3 regions of the Pseudarthrobacter sp. lyk4-40-TYG-27 genome follow, and region 1 is predicted to be linked to each of the others. Evidence: riboswitches for the same ligand, from Rfam matches in the RefSeq annotation. Region 1 holds a riboswitch; each other region holds the start of a gene.
The links. Region 1 has a riboswitch for S-adenosylmethionine ahead of QRM96_RS17550 (cobalamin-independent methionine synthase II family protein). Riboswitches for the same ligand answer to the same signal wherever they lie in the genome.

Region 2: it holds a riboswitch for S-adenosylmethionine, as region 1 does, so the genes downstream of both, QRM96_RS16055 (DUF1737 domain-containing protein) here and QRM96_RS17550 (cobalamin-independent methionine synthase II family protein) in region 1, are expected to answer to the same signal.
Region 3: it holds a riboswitch for S-adenosylmethionine, as region 1 does, so the genes downstream of both, metX (homoserine O-acetyltransferase MetX) here and QRM96_RS17550 (cobalamin-independent methionine synthase II family protein) in region 1, are expected to answer to the same signal.

What each region holds. Positions count from the first base shown of each region.
Region 1 covers NZ_JARVSH010000010.1:88,114-92,992, reverse strand. Annotated here, with positions in the region: gene fbaA (class II fructose-bisphosphate aldolase) at 1-495, shown strand, start outside; gene QRM96_RS17560 (DUF3151 domain-containing protein) at 496-915, shown strand; gene QRM96_RS17555 (uracil-DNA glycosylase family protein) at 998-1,630, opposite strand; gene QRM96_RS17550 (cobalamin-independent methionine synthase II family protein) at 1,842-3,050, opposite strand; SAM riboswitch class I at 3,063-3,167, opposite strand; gene QRM96_RS17545 (M14 family zinc carboxypeptidase) at 3,389-4,444, shown strand; gene QRM96_RS17540 (adenylosuccinate synthase) at 4,674-4,879, shown strand, end outside.
Region 2 covers NZ_JARVSH010000008.1:100,527-105,405, reverse strand. Annotated here, with positions in the region: gene QRM96_RS16065 (hypothetical protein) at 69-323, shown strand; gene opgC (OpgC domain-containing protein) at 444-2,912, opposite strand; SAM riboswitch class IV at 3,089-3,203, shown strand; gene QRM96_RS16055 (DUF1737 domain-containing protein) at 3,217-3,480, shown strand; gene QRM96_RS16050 (rhodanese-like domain-containing protein) at 3,477-3,887, shown strand; gene QRM96_RS16045 (O-succinylhomoserine sulfhydrylase) at 3,888-4,879, shown strand, end outside.
Region 3 covers NZ_JARVSH010000011.1:323-5,201, forward strand. Annotated here, with positions in the region: gene QRM96_RS18075 (VOC family protein) at 131-769, opposite strand; SAM riboswitch class IV at 955-1,069, shown strand; gene QRM96_RS18080 (bifunctional o-acetylhomoserine/o-acetylserine sulfhydrylase) at 1,113-2,438, shown strand; SAM riboswitch class IV at 2,538-2,653, shown strand; gene metX (homoserine O-acetyltransferase MetX) at 2,666-3,781, shown strand; gene QRM96_RS18090 (alcohol dehydrogenase catalytic domain-containing protein) at 3,902-4,879, shown strand, end outside.

The sequences.
Region 1 (4,879 bases):
ATCAATGACAAGCTTTACACCACGGTCGAGGACGCCCTGGCCACCATCGACGCCCTGGGCGCCGGCGAAAACGGCCGCTACATCACCGCACTGACCTTCGGCAACGTCCACGGCGTGTACAAGCCCGGCGGCGTCAAGCTGCGCCCGGAGATCCTCAAGGACATCCAGGCCCAGGTGGGCGCGAAGATCGGCAAGGACAACCCGTTCGACCTCGTGTTCCACGGCGGCTCCGGATCCTCTGACCAGGAAATCGCCGACGCCGTCTCCTACGGGGTTATCAAGATGAACATCGACACCGACACCCAGTACGCCTACACCCGCCCGGTGGCCGACCACATGTTCAAGAACTACGACGGCGTCCTGAAGGTTGATGGCGAAGTGGGCAACAAGAAGACCTACGACCCCCGCGTCTGGGGCGCTTCCGCCGAAGCCGGCCTGGCGGCCCGCGTGGTGGAAGCCACCAAGCAGCTCGGTTCGGCCGGAAAGACGTTCTAGATGTCGGATGAGTTCCGCAAGAACCTGATGGGACCTGAGCCCACGCTCCTGCCTGCCGAGACCGAGGTCAATGCGCAGCTGGAAGCCGGGCACGAGGCCCTGGACCTGGTGGAAAAGCACCCCACGTCCTCACTGTTGTGGGCGATCCTGGCTGAGGAAGCGTGGACCGAGGGCCGGACCATCGACTCCTACGCGTACGCCCGAGTGGGCTACCACCGCGGACTGGACGCGCTGCGCCGCAACGGTTGGCGCGGCGTCGGGCCCATCCCGTGGGAGCACGAGCCGAACCGCGGGTTCCTCCGTGCGCTTTACTCGCTGGGCAGGGCTTCGTCGGCTATTGGGGAAGCGGACGAGCCGGAGCGGATCGAGAAGTTCCTGAACGACTCCGATCCCGCGGCGAAGGCAGCCATCGAGGGCTAGATACGACTAATTACGACGACGGCAGGTCACCTTCCCAGCGAAGGTGACCTGCCGTCGTCGGTGGTTGAGCCGCGTCGAAACCCTAGGCCTGGTGGGCGATGCCGGTGCGTGCCATGGCATCGGCGTACGCCGTGTGCATGTCCGCGAGGAACTCCTCCTGGCGGGCCGGTGAACCGGCGAAGGCGCGGCCACTCAGGGAGCGGACCTTGTAGGTCTTGAGGCCGCGGCGCCACAGCAGCGGGACTTCGGTCTTCAGCAGCAGGTTGGCCAGGCGGTTTGCCTCCGTGCCGTGCGCCACGATCACGGAGGCGCGGGGGACCAGGGCGAGGAACTTCAGCAGCGGCTTCAAACCTGCCTGCACCTGGTCCGGGGTGAATTTTCCGTTGGCCTCCCCCGGGACGTGCCACGGGTGGACGTTCCAGGGCATCACGAATTCCGGGCGCAGGCCCAGCTTCCACTGGATGCCCAGCATGCGGGTCGCGGCGTCCTGGTCACCGGCAGTGATGAAACCGGACTGGTCCATCTCGCCAATATTGGAGTACAGGCTGATGATGCGGCATTCCTCAACATCGTGCATGGGGTCCACGTAGGGCACCACGGTTCCGGGCTTCGCTTCCTGCAGGGAATCGCACAGCTCGTTGACAGCGGCAACGCTGGGCTCGTAACGGCGGCTCATGAGCTGTTCGTGGAATGTTTCGGGGGCCAGTGCGGTCATGAAGGGCTGGTTCTCCTGCGGGGATTGATGTTGCGTCCACCGCCGAAAATGGGCGCACGGTGGCGCAGCTCATCAACGGTGGTTAGTTGGGGTGGGCCGATTCCGGGTCGGCCTTTGCCAGTTTACCAAGCCCGGAGAAACGAAACGCCGGTCCAGCGCACCTCATTCATGGCGCAGTGGACCGGCGGTCATTCCCGGAAGGGGCGGATAACTACCAGAGGCGCACGGTGGCGCGGCGGGCGCCCTCGCCAAGAGCCTCCAGCTTGGCGAATGCGATCTGCGGATGCACCCGGCCGCCCAGGCCGCAGTCGGTGGATGCGATGACGTTCTCGCGTCCCACCAGCTTGGCGAAGCGGACAATCCGGTCCGCCACCAGGTCCGGGTGCTCCACCACATTGGTGGCGTGGGAGACGACGCCGGGAATGATCACTTTGCCCTCAGGAAGGGTGGTGTCCTCCCAGACACGCCATTCGTGCTCGTGGCGGACATTGGCCGCCTCGAAGGAGTACGCGCCGGCGTTGACCTGCAGCACTGAGCCGATGATGTCGGCGAATGGGATGTCCGTAGTGTGCGGACCATGCCAGGAGCCCCAGCAAACGTGCAGCCGGACCTGTTCCTGCGGAAGGTCCCGCAAGGCCCAGTTGGTGGCCTCGACGCGCAGCTGGATGAACTTCAGGTAGTCCTCCAGGGACGGCTCCGGGTTGATCTGGTCCCAGCTCTCGGCCAGGGACGGATCGTCGAGCTGGACCGTCAGGCCGGCGTCGATGATGGCTTTGTATTCCTCGCGCATCGCATCGGCGCAGGCGTAGACGAGCTCCTCATCGTTCTTGTAGTACTCATTGGCGACGCGGGCGCAGGAACCGGGGGAGAGGGACGCCACGAATCCTTCGCTGAGGCCTGCCGCGGCGAGCCCGGTCTTCAGGTTCTTGATGTCCGAAGCCACCAGGTCATGGCCGGTATATGTCAGGGGCCCGGCGATCTTGGGTTGGGACACGCTCTTCCGGTGCGCCAAGATCCCGGAGGAGGGATCGCTGTACGCCTCATTGAACGCCTGCCGGTCCCGCCGGTCGGGGAAGGACGTCAGGACAACGTTTCCGGGGGACGACCGCCGGACTTCGGCTTCAGCCCACCGGTCCACGGTGGTCGGCTCCAGGCCGCCGAGCCGGGCGAAGGAGTAGTTCCACCAGGCCCCGTAGTCCACGGAGTTGGACATCGTATGCCCGTACTCGCCGTCGTTGGGGATATCGATGCCCAGGTCCTTCTGGCGCTGGACCACGCCCACAACGGAGTCTTCCAGGAGCTCCAGGAACGCCGGGGTGATCCCGTCGGATTCCTTTGCGGTGTTGGCTGCGATGAGTTCATCGGTGCGAGGCAGGGACCCGGCGTGGGTGGCGCGAATATGGTCGGTGTTGAGGGGCATGCTGGAATCTTCCTTCCATCGGTCCTGGCAGTAGCACCTTCGGCCGGCAGCTTTCCTGCCGGACCGTGGTTGCTGCGGCGTCATTGAGCCAGGTCTCTCAGCCGCTCCGGATGGTCCACTCTTACCTAAATCCATGAACCGCCCGTGGGCAAATGCGGTTCAGAATACGGCGGATCAGTGTTGGGCGGTGGCGCTCCCCGGCAATAGCCCAACCCGTTCCCAGGTTTTGTCCAGTCTATTGACAGCTTTCGTCAAGCTTGGTTGGCTGTCTGTCACGGGCCGTAATGGGGAACATGGCGGCTGAACGCACCCGATGCACTCGAAAGAGGTAACGCACTGTGACGAAATCTTTGAGGACCCTTGCCGTATCCGGCGCGCTGGCGCTGGCCGTCTTCGCCGGGTCCGCCCCGATGGCCCACGCAGTTGGCGAAGGCCCGAACTACGGCGGCAACGGCCAGATCACCACCAGCAAGCTGGCTACGTACAGTCAGATGGTCTCCTTCCTGAAGGACCAGGACGCCAAGCAACCGGCCATGGAGCTGGAAGTGATCGGCCAGACGGTCAAGGGCCGCGATATCCACCTGGTCAAATACATCTCTGACCCGGCCAAGCCCACCATCCTCTACCTGACCCAGCAGCATGGCAACGAACAGCTCACCACCGAGGGCGCCATGGAATTCGTCAAGCACCTGGGCACGGGCAAGTCGTCCGGCATCCTGGACGGCGTCAATATCCTGATCGTGCCCATGCTCAATGCCGACGGCGCCATGGGGGACGTGAATTTTTCCTTGGACGACTACCTCGCCAAAGGCGACCGCCACCTGACGCGTTACAACGCAGAGGGCGTGGACCTGAACCGGGACCACGTGGCCAAGGTCCAGCCGGAGACCCAGGCGCTGCACAGCAACGTGATGCGCAAGTACCGCGTCGATTACATGATCGACCTGCACCACCAGGGCACCCGCGCTGAACGCGACGGCAAGCTGGTGTCCGGGTCAATCCTGTACCCCACCACCCCGAACGCCGATCCCGCCGTTGTCGAGAAATCCAAGCGGCTTGGTGCCGTGGTTTTCAACAACGTGGACTCCACCGGCTGGGGCCACCTGGGCAAGTACCAGGGCGGCAGTGCGGAGACCATCAGCCGCAACGGCATCTCCGTGGAATACGGCATTGCCACCCTGCTTTTCGAGATGCGCGGCATGTCGGACCACTACTTGGACGGCTACGCGCTGGGGCAGCGGAGCAACGGCTACCTGATCAAGCAGACGGTCACCACCCTGACCTCCACCGCCGCGGCGATCGCGGACGGTTCCATTGCCGACGCCGACACCTCCTTCTGGGACACTCTCGCCGAACAGACGTCCCGGCCGGCCGGGGAAGCCGAGGACGAGTAAGGGACCAGGCCCGCCGCAGTCCCTTGCGGGGCCGCGGCGGGCCCATCGAGTGGACAAAGTGCCTGATCCGCTAAACTTGGGTGGTAAGAGCCCCGGAACTCTTGCATCGCTGAGCCGCCCCGCGGTCCGGCGATGGCCGGTCTGTTCGGGGCATTCTCATGAACGGCGCTGCGCAGGTCCGCTCCCCGCGGCCGGACCCGGGCAGCCCGAACGAATGGGGGAGGATCCCATGCCAGCAATTGTGATCGTAGGAGCCCAGTGGGGCGACGAAGGAAAAGGCAAGGCCACCGACCTTCTGGGCGGCCGTGTTGACTACGTCGTCAAGCCCAACGGCGGGAACAACGCCGGGCACACCGTCGTCGTAGGCGGTGAAAAGTACGAACTCAAACTGCTGCCCGCAGGCATTCTCAGCCCCAACGCGGTGCCCATCATCGG
Region 2 (4,879 bases), on a different contig from region 1:
TGCAGGGCATCGAGGTTCGCTGCTGTAGCCGAACGGCGGCGCCACGCACTTAGCGAAGGGACGCCCTCATGGCACATTCCCAGTTTGATCTCTTTCTCCAAGACGCCACCTACTTCGACCAGACCTCCGAGTCCACCCTGGAACGCGACCGCTTCTACGGCCTGTACATGAGCTGGTGCTTCATCAACCAGCACCTGCCGGGTACGGAAACGACCTTCTGGTCAGCGATGAAGACGCGGTTGCCGGGCAGCCGCAAGGGCCTGCGCATGAAAGGTCCGGCTGCCGCCGACTACATCGTGTCCTCGTATCCCGAGCTGGTCTAGGACACATACCCTCCAAGGGATTCCCAGTCCTCACCTGGCACGTGATCGAAATGCTGTGGCACCCACCGTGCCACAGCATTTTTCATGCCCGGGCCATGGTTCCCAGGTGGAAGATGGGGCCTAGGTGGGAATGATCCGGAACAGGAACCTGGTGCGGACCATCACCCACAGCAGGCCCAGCACCACGGCGTACGCCACGGTGTTGAGGAAGATACTCTCCTGCTGGAGGGCGGGGATGTTGGCCACGACGGCGATCAGCACCACGTGCATGATGAAGACATAGAGCGTTGCGCGGCCCAGCGGGATCAGGAACCAGCCCAGCGCCCACTCAACCGGTTTCCAGTAGGCGCTGAGGAACGCATACGCCGCCACCACCAGCAAGACGACGTTGAGCAGGCGGCCCGGAGCCAGGTAGGTCCGGCCAAAGAGGGCGTCATACATGGCCCGGTAGGTGGCGTCCGGCATCAGCGCCAGCCGGACGTCGTAGTTGTTGGCCAAGTAGGGGTTGCCCCAGGATAGGAAGGCCAGGGCGACTGCAGCCACAGTACAGGCGGCCACCACCCAGGCATGGGCCGACAACCACGCGATAATGCTGCGCCGGTGGTATCCCACCACGAGCCCCAGCACGAACAGCACCTGCCACACCAGCAGCGGAAAAGAGTCCTCGAACTGCGACGGCAAAATCCGGAACCTGGTTCCGGCCCCCACGGCGTACACCGCCAGCGATACCACCAGGACCCATACGGCCTTTCCGCGGTTCAACAGGGCCAGGATCAAGGGGCTGGCCAGGAGCAGCACCACGTACAGGCCCATCACGTTGAACTGCCAGGGCCCGAACTGCAACAGCAGGATGGCCGGCAGGACCTGGGGCGGCACCGGGAACTGGAACAGCGACGACATCCCGGCGTAGAGGTCGTACGTCCGGCCGGCACCGTTATGCCCGGCCCCGCCGGTCCCCTGGTCCACGAACGTGGTCAAGGCGTCGGTGTGGAAGAACGGAAGCTGCGCGATGAGGAAGACGCCGATCAGCACCGACAGCGCGGTCACATAGAGCTTCCCCGCCCGGCGGGAGGTGAGGTCCACAACCTTGCCGAAGTCTTCCCTGGCCTTCGGCCCGTAGACCATGCCCACCACCAGGCCGGAGAACAGCACGAAGAGTTCGGCACCCGATACGAAGCCCACGGCCTCCTGGGTGAGCAGCTGGAACAGCGAGACCAGGCCCAGGTGGTTGACCACCACGAAGACAATGGCCATCCCGCGCAGCAGATCCACGCGCGAGTCCCTGTTTCCCGGCTCCTGGTAGCTCCATGCGGTGGCGGCGTTGACCCGGCGGGGAATCTGCCACAGCGCCGCCAGGAGGATGGCCATCGCCACGGCCACGGTCCAGACCGCAGCCCCGGACAGGGTGTTGGCCCGGACATACGATCCGTCCGCGGCCACATCGGTGACCGGCCCGGTGACCACAGCAGAGGACTTCAGCCGGTCCAGCGCAGCTTTGGCGATGGCGGGATTTCCGGTGAGCAGCCAGTCGATGCTGGCCACGCCGGTATCCCGGGTGCTGGTGCGCTCGTCCCACACCACCGCCGCCGTCCTGGCGAAAGCCGGCGAGGTGGCGGTACCCACCACCTGGTCCCACCAGGCCGTCTTGATATCCGCCTCCGGCGGTCCGCCCGCGGCAGGGCTGTAGAACGCCGACGTCTGGAGCAGTAGCGGCTTCCTGCGGACCTCCGCGTAGGCATTGTAGAAGTTCTCGCTGCCCGCGCCGGTCAGCATCTCCTGGAGTTCACCGGCACGCGGCACGGTGTTAACGGCAGCGGCGCCGGCAGTGTCGTCATGGTAGGCAGTCAGGCCCACCCAGTCCACGGCGTCGTCCCCCGGATAGTAGGGGGCGTAGGCGGCGTCGGAGCCGTTCCAGGCGCCGTCGCCGTTGGTGTCCAGGAGGGCGAAGCCGTCACTTCCAGGCTGCGGGGCATTCCTGCTCCGGTCAAAGGGGTAGTCCTTGCCCAGGTACGGCGCCCAGACCATGGCGGCCCGGCCGCCGTCGTCCTTTTTGACCGCTGCCGCGACCGCCTTGAAGGCCTCCCGGTAGGCGGCCGGCTGCTGCCCCCAGGCCACCCAGCTCGAGTTCATGTCCGGCGCAAACCGGATCAACAGCCGGCCCTTGAACCCGGAGGCCAGGTCGCGGACCTTGCCGGCGAAGGCTTCCGCTTCGGAGGCGCCGATCTGGTCCAGCGGCACCGTGGGCTTCACGGTGAGCATGGCGTGGGCGCCCTTGGCCGAGGCCTGCTGCAGGAACCCCTCGATGTTGTTCTGGTCCGAGTCGCGGAACGGCAGGCCGATGTCGTGGCCAAACACGGCCGGGCTCGCACCCAGCCGGTCGGAGAATCCAGCGGCGGTATCCTCGCCCCATTCAAGGACGGCACCCAGCCACGGCTTGCCTTGGTCCGGTTCCGCGGAGGCCGCCTGCGCAGCACCGGCGGGCGCCAGCAGCGCCAGGAGCACGACGACGGCGGCGGCCAGGAACGCCCCGGGGGAACGGTGACGGGCACGACGACGGCCGGCCTGGTGGTGCGATGTTGCTGCTCGCATGCTGGCAAGACCCCCCGGTACTCCCACTGTGACGGCAGGGCGGCGCCCCCGGTAGAAACTTTATCGGCCCGGCCGCCCTGCCGCGTTCCCGTGACGCGGTGGTCGCGGGCTCTCAATTACGGAACATGACGACGGCGGCCGTGCGGCTTGGCGGCGCAGGTGTTACGTTTTTGGGGAGTAATGAGTACCGGTGTTAAGCCCTGACTGGCCGGTCGGCAACCCTCCTCTCGCGGCGGGGTGCCTCAGGTGAATACTTGGCATATCGACCGATTCGAGCTGCAAGCGTGAAAGAAGGAGATCCGTCGTGTCTGACGCACCCGCCCCTGACGAAAAATTGTCCTACCGCCTGATTACGGGCCCGGACGACCGCTCCTTCTGTGAGCGGATCTCGGCTGCGCTTGCGGACGGTTACGTCCTGCACGGCAGCCCGGCGGCCACTTTCAACGGCAGCAGCGTCATCGTGGCCCAGGCCGTTGTCCTCCCGGCCGCCATCGCGTCGGCTGACGCCGCGGTGGCCACGGCTGTTGACGACCTGGAAGGCGAGTTCGACGGCGAGGGCCACGCATGAGCTACGCGGGAGACCTGACGCCGCAGGAAGCGTGGGCCAAGCTGGAGCAGGGCGCCATCCTGGTGGACGTCCGCACCGAGGGCGAATGGGCCCACATTGGCATTCCGGATACCAAGGCAACGGACAACGATCCGCTCTTCATCCAGTGGACCTTCCCCGGCGGCATCCCCAACCCCGATTTCGTGAAGGACCTCAAGGAGCAGGCGCCTGAGGACCCGGGCGCTGAGCTCGTGTTCCTTTGCCGTTCGGGCCAGCGATCCATCGCCGCGGCCGTGGCGGCCACCCAGGCCGGCTTCACTTCCTACAACGTCCTGGAGGGCTTCGAGGGGGAACCTGACCGCTACGGCGAACGGACCGTCAACGGCTGGAAGAACCGCGGCCTGCCCACCAACCTCGGAAAGAACTAAGTGACTTTCAATCAAGATGCCCCCGGCTGGAGCCCCGACACCCAGGCTGTCCGCGGCGGGCTGGACCGCACCAACTTCCAGGAAACCTCAGAGGCCGTCTTCCTGAATTCCGGGTTCGTTTACGAATCCGCGGCCGCGGCCGAACGCGCCTTCACCGGCGAGGACGAGCGCTTTGTGTACTCGCGCTACGGCAACCCGTCCGTGGCCACCTTCCAGGAACGGCTCAGGCTGCTGGAAGGCACCGAGGCCTGCTTCGCGACGGCGTCGGGCATGTCCGCGGTGTTCACGGCCCTGGGCGCGCTGCTTGCAGCCGGTGACCGCGTGGTGGCCGCCCGCTCACTGTTCGGGTCATGCTTCGTGATCCTGAACGAGATCCTGCCGCGGTGGGGAGTGGAAACGGTCTTCGTCGATGGCCCGGACCTGGACCAGTGGCGCGAGGCCCTGTCCAAGCCCACCACCGCCGTCTTCTTCGAATCCCCGTCCAACCCGATGCAGGAAATCGTGGACATCGCCGCGGTGAGCGAACTGGCCCATGCCGCCGGCGCCACGGTAGTTGCGGACAATGTCTTCGCCACTCCCCTGCTGCAGCGCTGCGGGGACCTGGGCGCGGACGTCATCGTGTACTCCGGCACCAAGCACATCGACGGGCAGGGCCGGGTCCTGGGCGGTGCCATCCTGGGCACCAAGGAGTTCATCGACGGCCCGGTGAAGCAGCTGATGCGCCACACAGGTCCGGCGCTTTCGGCGTTCAACGCCTGGGTCCTGACCAAGGGCCTGGAAACCATGAGCCTGCGCGTCCGGCACTCCTCGGCCACCGCCCTGCGGCTCGCTGAATGGCTCGAGGAGCAGCCTGCCGTGAGCTGGGTGAAGTACCCGCTGCTGACATCGCACCCGCAGTATGAGCTGGCGGCGAAGCAGATGAGCGCCGGCGGCACGGTCCTCACCCTTGAGCTGGCGCCCTCGGGCGGCCGCTCCGGCAAGGAGGCGGCCTT
Region 3 (4,879 bases), on a different contig from region 1:
GGGAACGCTTAAATGAATTCGGCCGCCATCGGGTGGTGACGCCGTTGTCACCACCCGATGGCGGCCGAAGCTTTTGGGCGCACGCTTATAAGGCCCTCTCCGGAACTAAGCCGGAGAGCGCGAGGGATGGTCAGATGGTGACGGCCCCGTTGGCGGTTTCAAATGTGACGGACAGAATGCCGGGAGTGCCGTGCGGCGCTACCCACTCGACCACAACGTCTTCAAGCGGCTTCTCCACCGGCTCGCCCAGCCACTCGGTCACCCGCGACGCGGAGCCGGCAATGGTCAGGCAGCTCATCTTGAGGTTGCTCTCGTAGGCATTGGAGGGGTGCAGGGACGGGTCGCCTTCCCATTTGAGCATGTAGGGGACCTGGGGGTCTGCAATAAGGCCCAGGATGCCTATCTGCTTCCACACGAGTTCGCGGCCATCCGGGAACTTGCGGTTGCCGTTTACGGCAGCTCGGCCCAGGCGTTCCTCGAACGGGGCAAGGTCGTCCACTTCGACGCACCAGCCCATCCAGCCGCCGCCCGCAGCGGAACGGGCACGAACTGCCTGTCCGAACGGTGCTTTGTCCGAAGCCGGGTGGTCCAGGACCTCCACAACTTCGAGGTATTTGTGCCCGGCGAGGGGGATGATCATATTCCGGGTGCCGAACCGGGGGTGGACCCCGCCCTTCACTGCCTCAACGCCGAGGGCAGTTGAAATACGTTCGGTAGTGGCCGCGAGGCCATCGTGTTCACAGGCGTAAGAGACGTGATCCATGCGCATGGCAACATCTTGGCACTTTGTGATCGGGCTCTCAGCTAAGGGTACCCTTACTGGAATCGTGGCTGTTCGGACCGTCCCCGCCCGTCAGCTGCCACCCTCGCGGGCCCCACGGCCCGCACACAGCGGCAAGACCATGTTCGTCACAATGCTGTCCCGGCCGGAGTGATGTTCCTACACTGGGCGCAGGTCATGAGTGCCAGCGTTAAGCCCCGGCTCGCTGGCCGGCAACCCTCCATCCGCGGTGGGGTGCCCCGGGTGAGGACCAGGCTGTCCGGCAATTGCCGGAAGCAAGCGCGGCCCGTGGTGCTCCCAGCATGCCGGGCCCATGTCATAGGAGACTGAGATGTCCAACGGATGGTCCTTCGAAACCCGCCAGATCCATGCAGGCCAGGAGCCTGACAGCGCCACCGGGGCCCGCGCCCTTCCCATCTACCAGACCACGTCATTCGTGTTCCCGAGCGCCGAGAGCGCAGCCAACCGTTTTGCGCTGGCCGAACTGGCGCCGATCTACACCCGCATCGGCAACCCCACCCAGGACGCGGTGGAGCAGCGGATCGCCAGCCTCGAAGGTGGCCTGGCCGCTTTGCTGCTGAGCTCGGGGCAGGCCGCGGAGACCTTCGCCGTCCTGAATATCGCCGAGGCCGGGGACCACATCGTGGCCAGCCCCAGCCTGTACGGCGGCACCTACAACCTGTTCGCCCACACCCTGAAGAAGTTCGGCATCGCGGTCACCTTCGTGGAAGATCCGGACAACCTGGATCAGTGGCGGAATGCCGTTCAGCCCAACACCAAACTGTTCTTTGGCGAGGTGGTATCCAACCCGCGCCAGGACGTCTTGGACATCGAAGGCATCTCCCAGGTGGCCCACGACGCCGGCGTTCCCCTGATCGTGGACAACACCCTGTCCACTCCCTACCTGATCCGGCCGCTGGAGTGGGGTGCGGACATCGTGATCCACTCCGCCACCAAGTACCTGGGCGGTCATGGCTCGGCGATTGCCGGCGTCATCGTCGACTCCGGCAAGTTCGATTTCGGCAAGGACCCCGACCGGTTCCCCGGTTTCAACACCCCGGATCCCACCTACAACGGGCTGGTCTACGCCCGGGACCTTGGCGAGGGCGGCGCACTGGGCGCCAACCTTTCCTACATCCTCAAAGCCCGTGTCCAGTTGCTGCGCGACCTTGGCTCGGCGGTTTCGCCCTTCAACGCCTTCCTGATTTCGCAGGGCCTGGAAACGCTGAGCCTGCGGGTGGAACGGCACGTTTCCAACGCCACGGAGGTGGCGCGCTGGCTGGAGGGAAGGGACGACGTCGAATCGGTCGCCTACGCGGGGCTGCCGTCCAGCCCCTGGTACGAACGGGGCCGCAAGTACGGGCCCAAGGGGACCGGCGCCGTCGTCGCTTTCAACCTGGCCGGGGGCGCGGAGGCGGGCAAGCGCTTCGTCGACGCCCTGGAACTGCACTCGCACGTCGCCAACATCGGCGACGTCCGTTCGCTTGTCATCCATCCGGCGTCGACCACCCACAGCCAGCTCTCGCCCGAGCAGCAGGTGGTGGCCGGCGTCAATCCGGGGCTGGTCCGCTTGTCGGTTGGCTTGGAGCACATCGACGACATCCTGGCCGACCTGGAGGCCGGTTTCCGCGCGGCCAAGGGCGGCGCCGACGCCTGACCGCCGGCACGCCGGGGCGCTGCCGGCCGGCAGCGCCGGGAAGTCACAACCAGTCACACTCTTGGCCTGGACCGGGGGGTGTTTCGTACACTCGAACCAGGTCATGAGTGCCAGTGACAGCCCCGGCTTGCTGGCCGGCAACCCTCCTTCCGCGGTGGGGTGCCCCGGGTGAAGACCTGGCCTGCCGGTCAAATGACGGCAGGCAAGCGCGTAGAAGAGGTCTTGCCATGACGGTTACCGTCGCCCGTAACACCATTCCCGAACACGGAGTTGTCCGCTACGCCTCCATCGGAGGACTCGAGCTCGAGGGCGGCGGCTACCTGCCGGATGTCACCCTGGCGTACGAGACCTGGGGCACGCTGAACGCGGACGGCAGCAACGCCATCCTGATCGAGCACGCCCTGACGGGCAGCACCCACGTGACCCGGGGCGACACCGACGAAGAGGGCTGGTGGGAACAGCTGGCCGGTCCTGGGGCGCCCGTCGATACGGACAGGTTCTTCGTGGTGTCCGTCAACATTGTGGGCGGCTGCTACGGGTCCACGGGCCCGTCGTCGGCCGCCCCCGACGGAGCACCCTGGGGCTCACGCTTCCCCCTGGTCACCCTGCGGGACAGTACTGTTGCCGAGGCCCGGCTGGCGGACCAGCTGGGCATCGGGAGCTGGTACGCCGTCCTTGGCGGTTCCATGGGGGGTGCCCGCGCCCTGGAGTGGGCGGTGACCTACCCTGGCCGGGTGCAGCGCTGCGCCGTCATCTCGGTCGGCGCTGCCAGCACGGCTGAACAGATCGCTTTCGCCCAGGCCCAGACCTTGGCCATCCGCCAGGATCCGAACTTCAACGGCGGCGACTACTACGGCGGACCGTGTCCGGAAGACGGACTGGCCCTGGCACGGCGGATCGCCCACATCACGTACCGGTCCGCCGCGGAACTGGAAGGGCGCTTCGGCCGGGAACCCCAGGCCCCCGAGTCGCCCCTGCACGGCGGACTGCTGGCAAACCGCGGACGCTACCAGGTGGAAAGCTATCTGGACCACCAGGGCAGGAAGCTCGTCCGCCGGTTCGACGCCAACAGCTATATCGCCCTCACCGAGGCGTTGATGAGCCACGATGTCTGCCGTGGCCGCGGGCCGCTGGCCGAGACCCTGGCCTCCGCCACCGCCCGGTTCTTCGTTGCCGCCGTGGACTCCGACCGGCTCTACTTCCCGTCCCAGTCCCGCGAATTGGCCCAGGCCCTGCCGGGTGAGGTTGACGTGCATATGATCTCGGCACCGATAGGCCATGACGGCTTCCTGACCGAGATCGGACAGCTGGGGAACCAGCTCCGGACGACGTTCCTGGCCTAGCTGCGCCCGTCCCGGCAGCGGCCGGCTGCTGCCCTGCGGTGCTTCCGGTGCACGCTGCCGGTGGACGCCGCGGTGCCACAGTGCTGCAGGCCCGGGGTGGAAGTACGGCATGATCGTGTCATGAAAGCCGCCGTCCTGTATTCGACCGTTCCCGCCGCCGGACAGGCACCAGGAAAACCCGCCTACGCTGACGCGAAGCCCCTGATCCTGCAGGAACTGGACCAACCGCAGCCGCGCGCCGGTGAGCTTGGGGTTGCCATCACCTATTCGAGCCTGTGCCATTCGGACCTGTCCGTGGTGGACGGCTCCAGGGTCCGGCCGCTTCCGATGGCATTGGGCCACGAGGCGGTGGGGCGGGTGGTGTCCGTGGGCGACGGGGTAGCCGATGTGTCCGTGGGAGACCACGTGGTGCTCGTTTTCGTGCCCAGTTGCGGCCACTGCCGGGCCTGCCGGGCCGGGAGGCCCGCGCTTTGCCACCGCGCTGCAGAGGTCAACGGCTCCGGTGACCTGTCGCATGGGCCGGCCTTGCTGCGCACGCCGGCGGGGGAGCGCATCAACCACCATTTGGGCGTCTCGGCGTTTGCGGATTACGCCGTGGTGGCGCGGGAGTCGGTGGTGGTGATTGACGACGACGTCCCGGACACCGTCGCGGCGATGTTTGGTTGCGCCGTGCTCACCGGAATGGGGGCCGTGCTCAATACGGCAGGCGTCAGCCCGGGGCAGTCCGTGGCTGTCTTCGGCATCGGCGCAGTAGGCTTATCGGCCGTCATGGCGGCCCGCCTCGCCGGGGCCGCCGGAGTGATTGCCATCGATCCGAATCCGGGCAAGCACCCCTTGGCCCTGGACGCCGGTGCCACGGCGGTGGGAACGCCTGCGGATGCGCCCCGTCTTGTTGCCGAGGCTGCCGGTGACGGGGTGGATGTGGCCGTCGAAGCAGTCGGCTCGGCCGGCGTGATAGCAACTTGCCTGGATCTGGTGACGCGGGGTGGCGCGGTTGTCTCGGTGGGACTGCCCCATCCGTCAGCTGAACTGGCCGTTCCCGCACTGCAGTTCGCAGGAGCCGGCAAACGGCTCCTCGGCTCCTACATGGGCGACGCG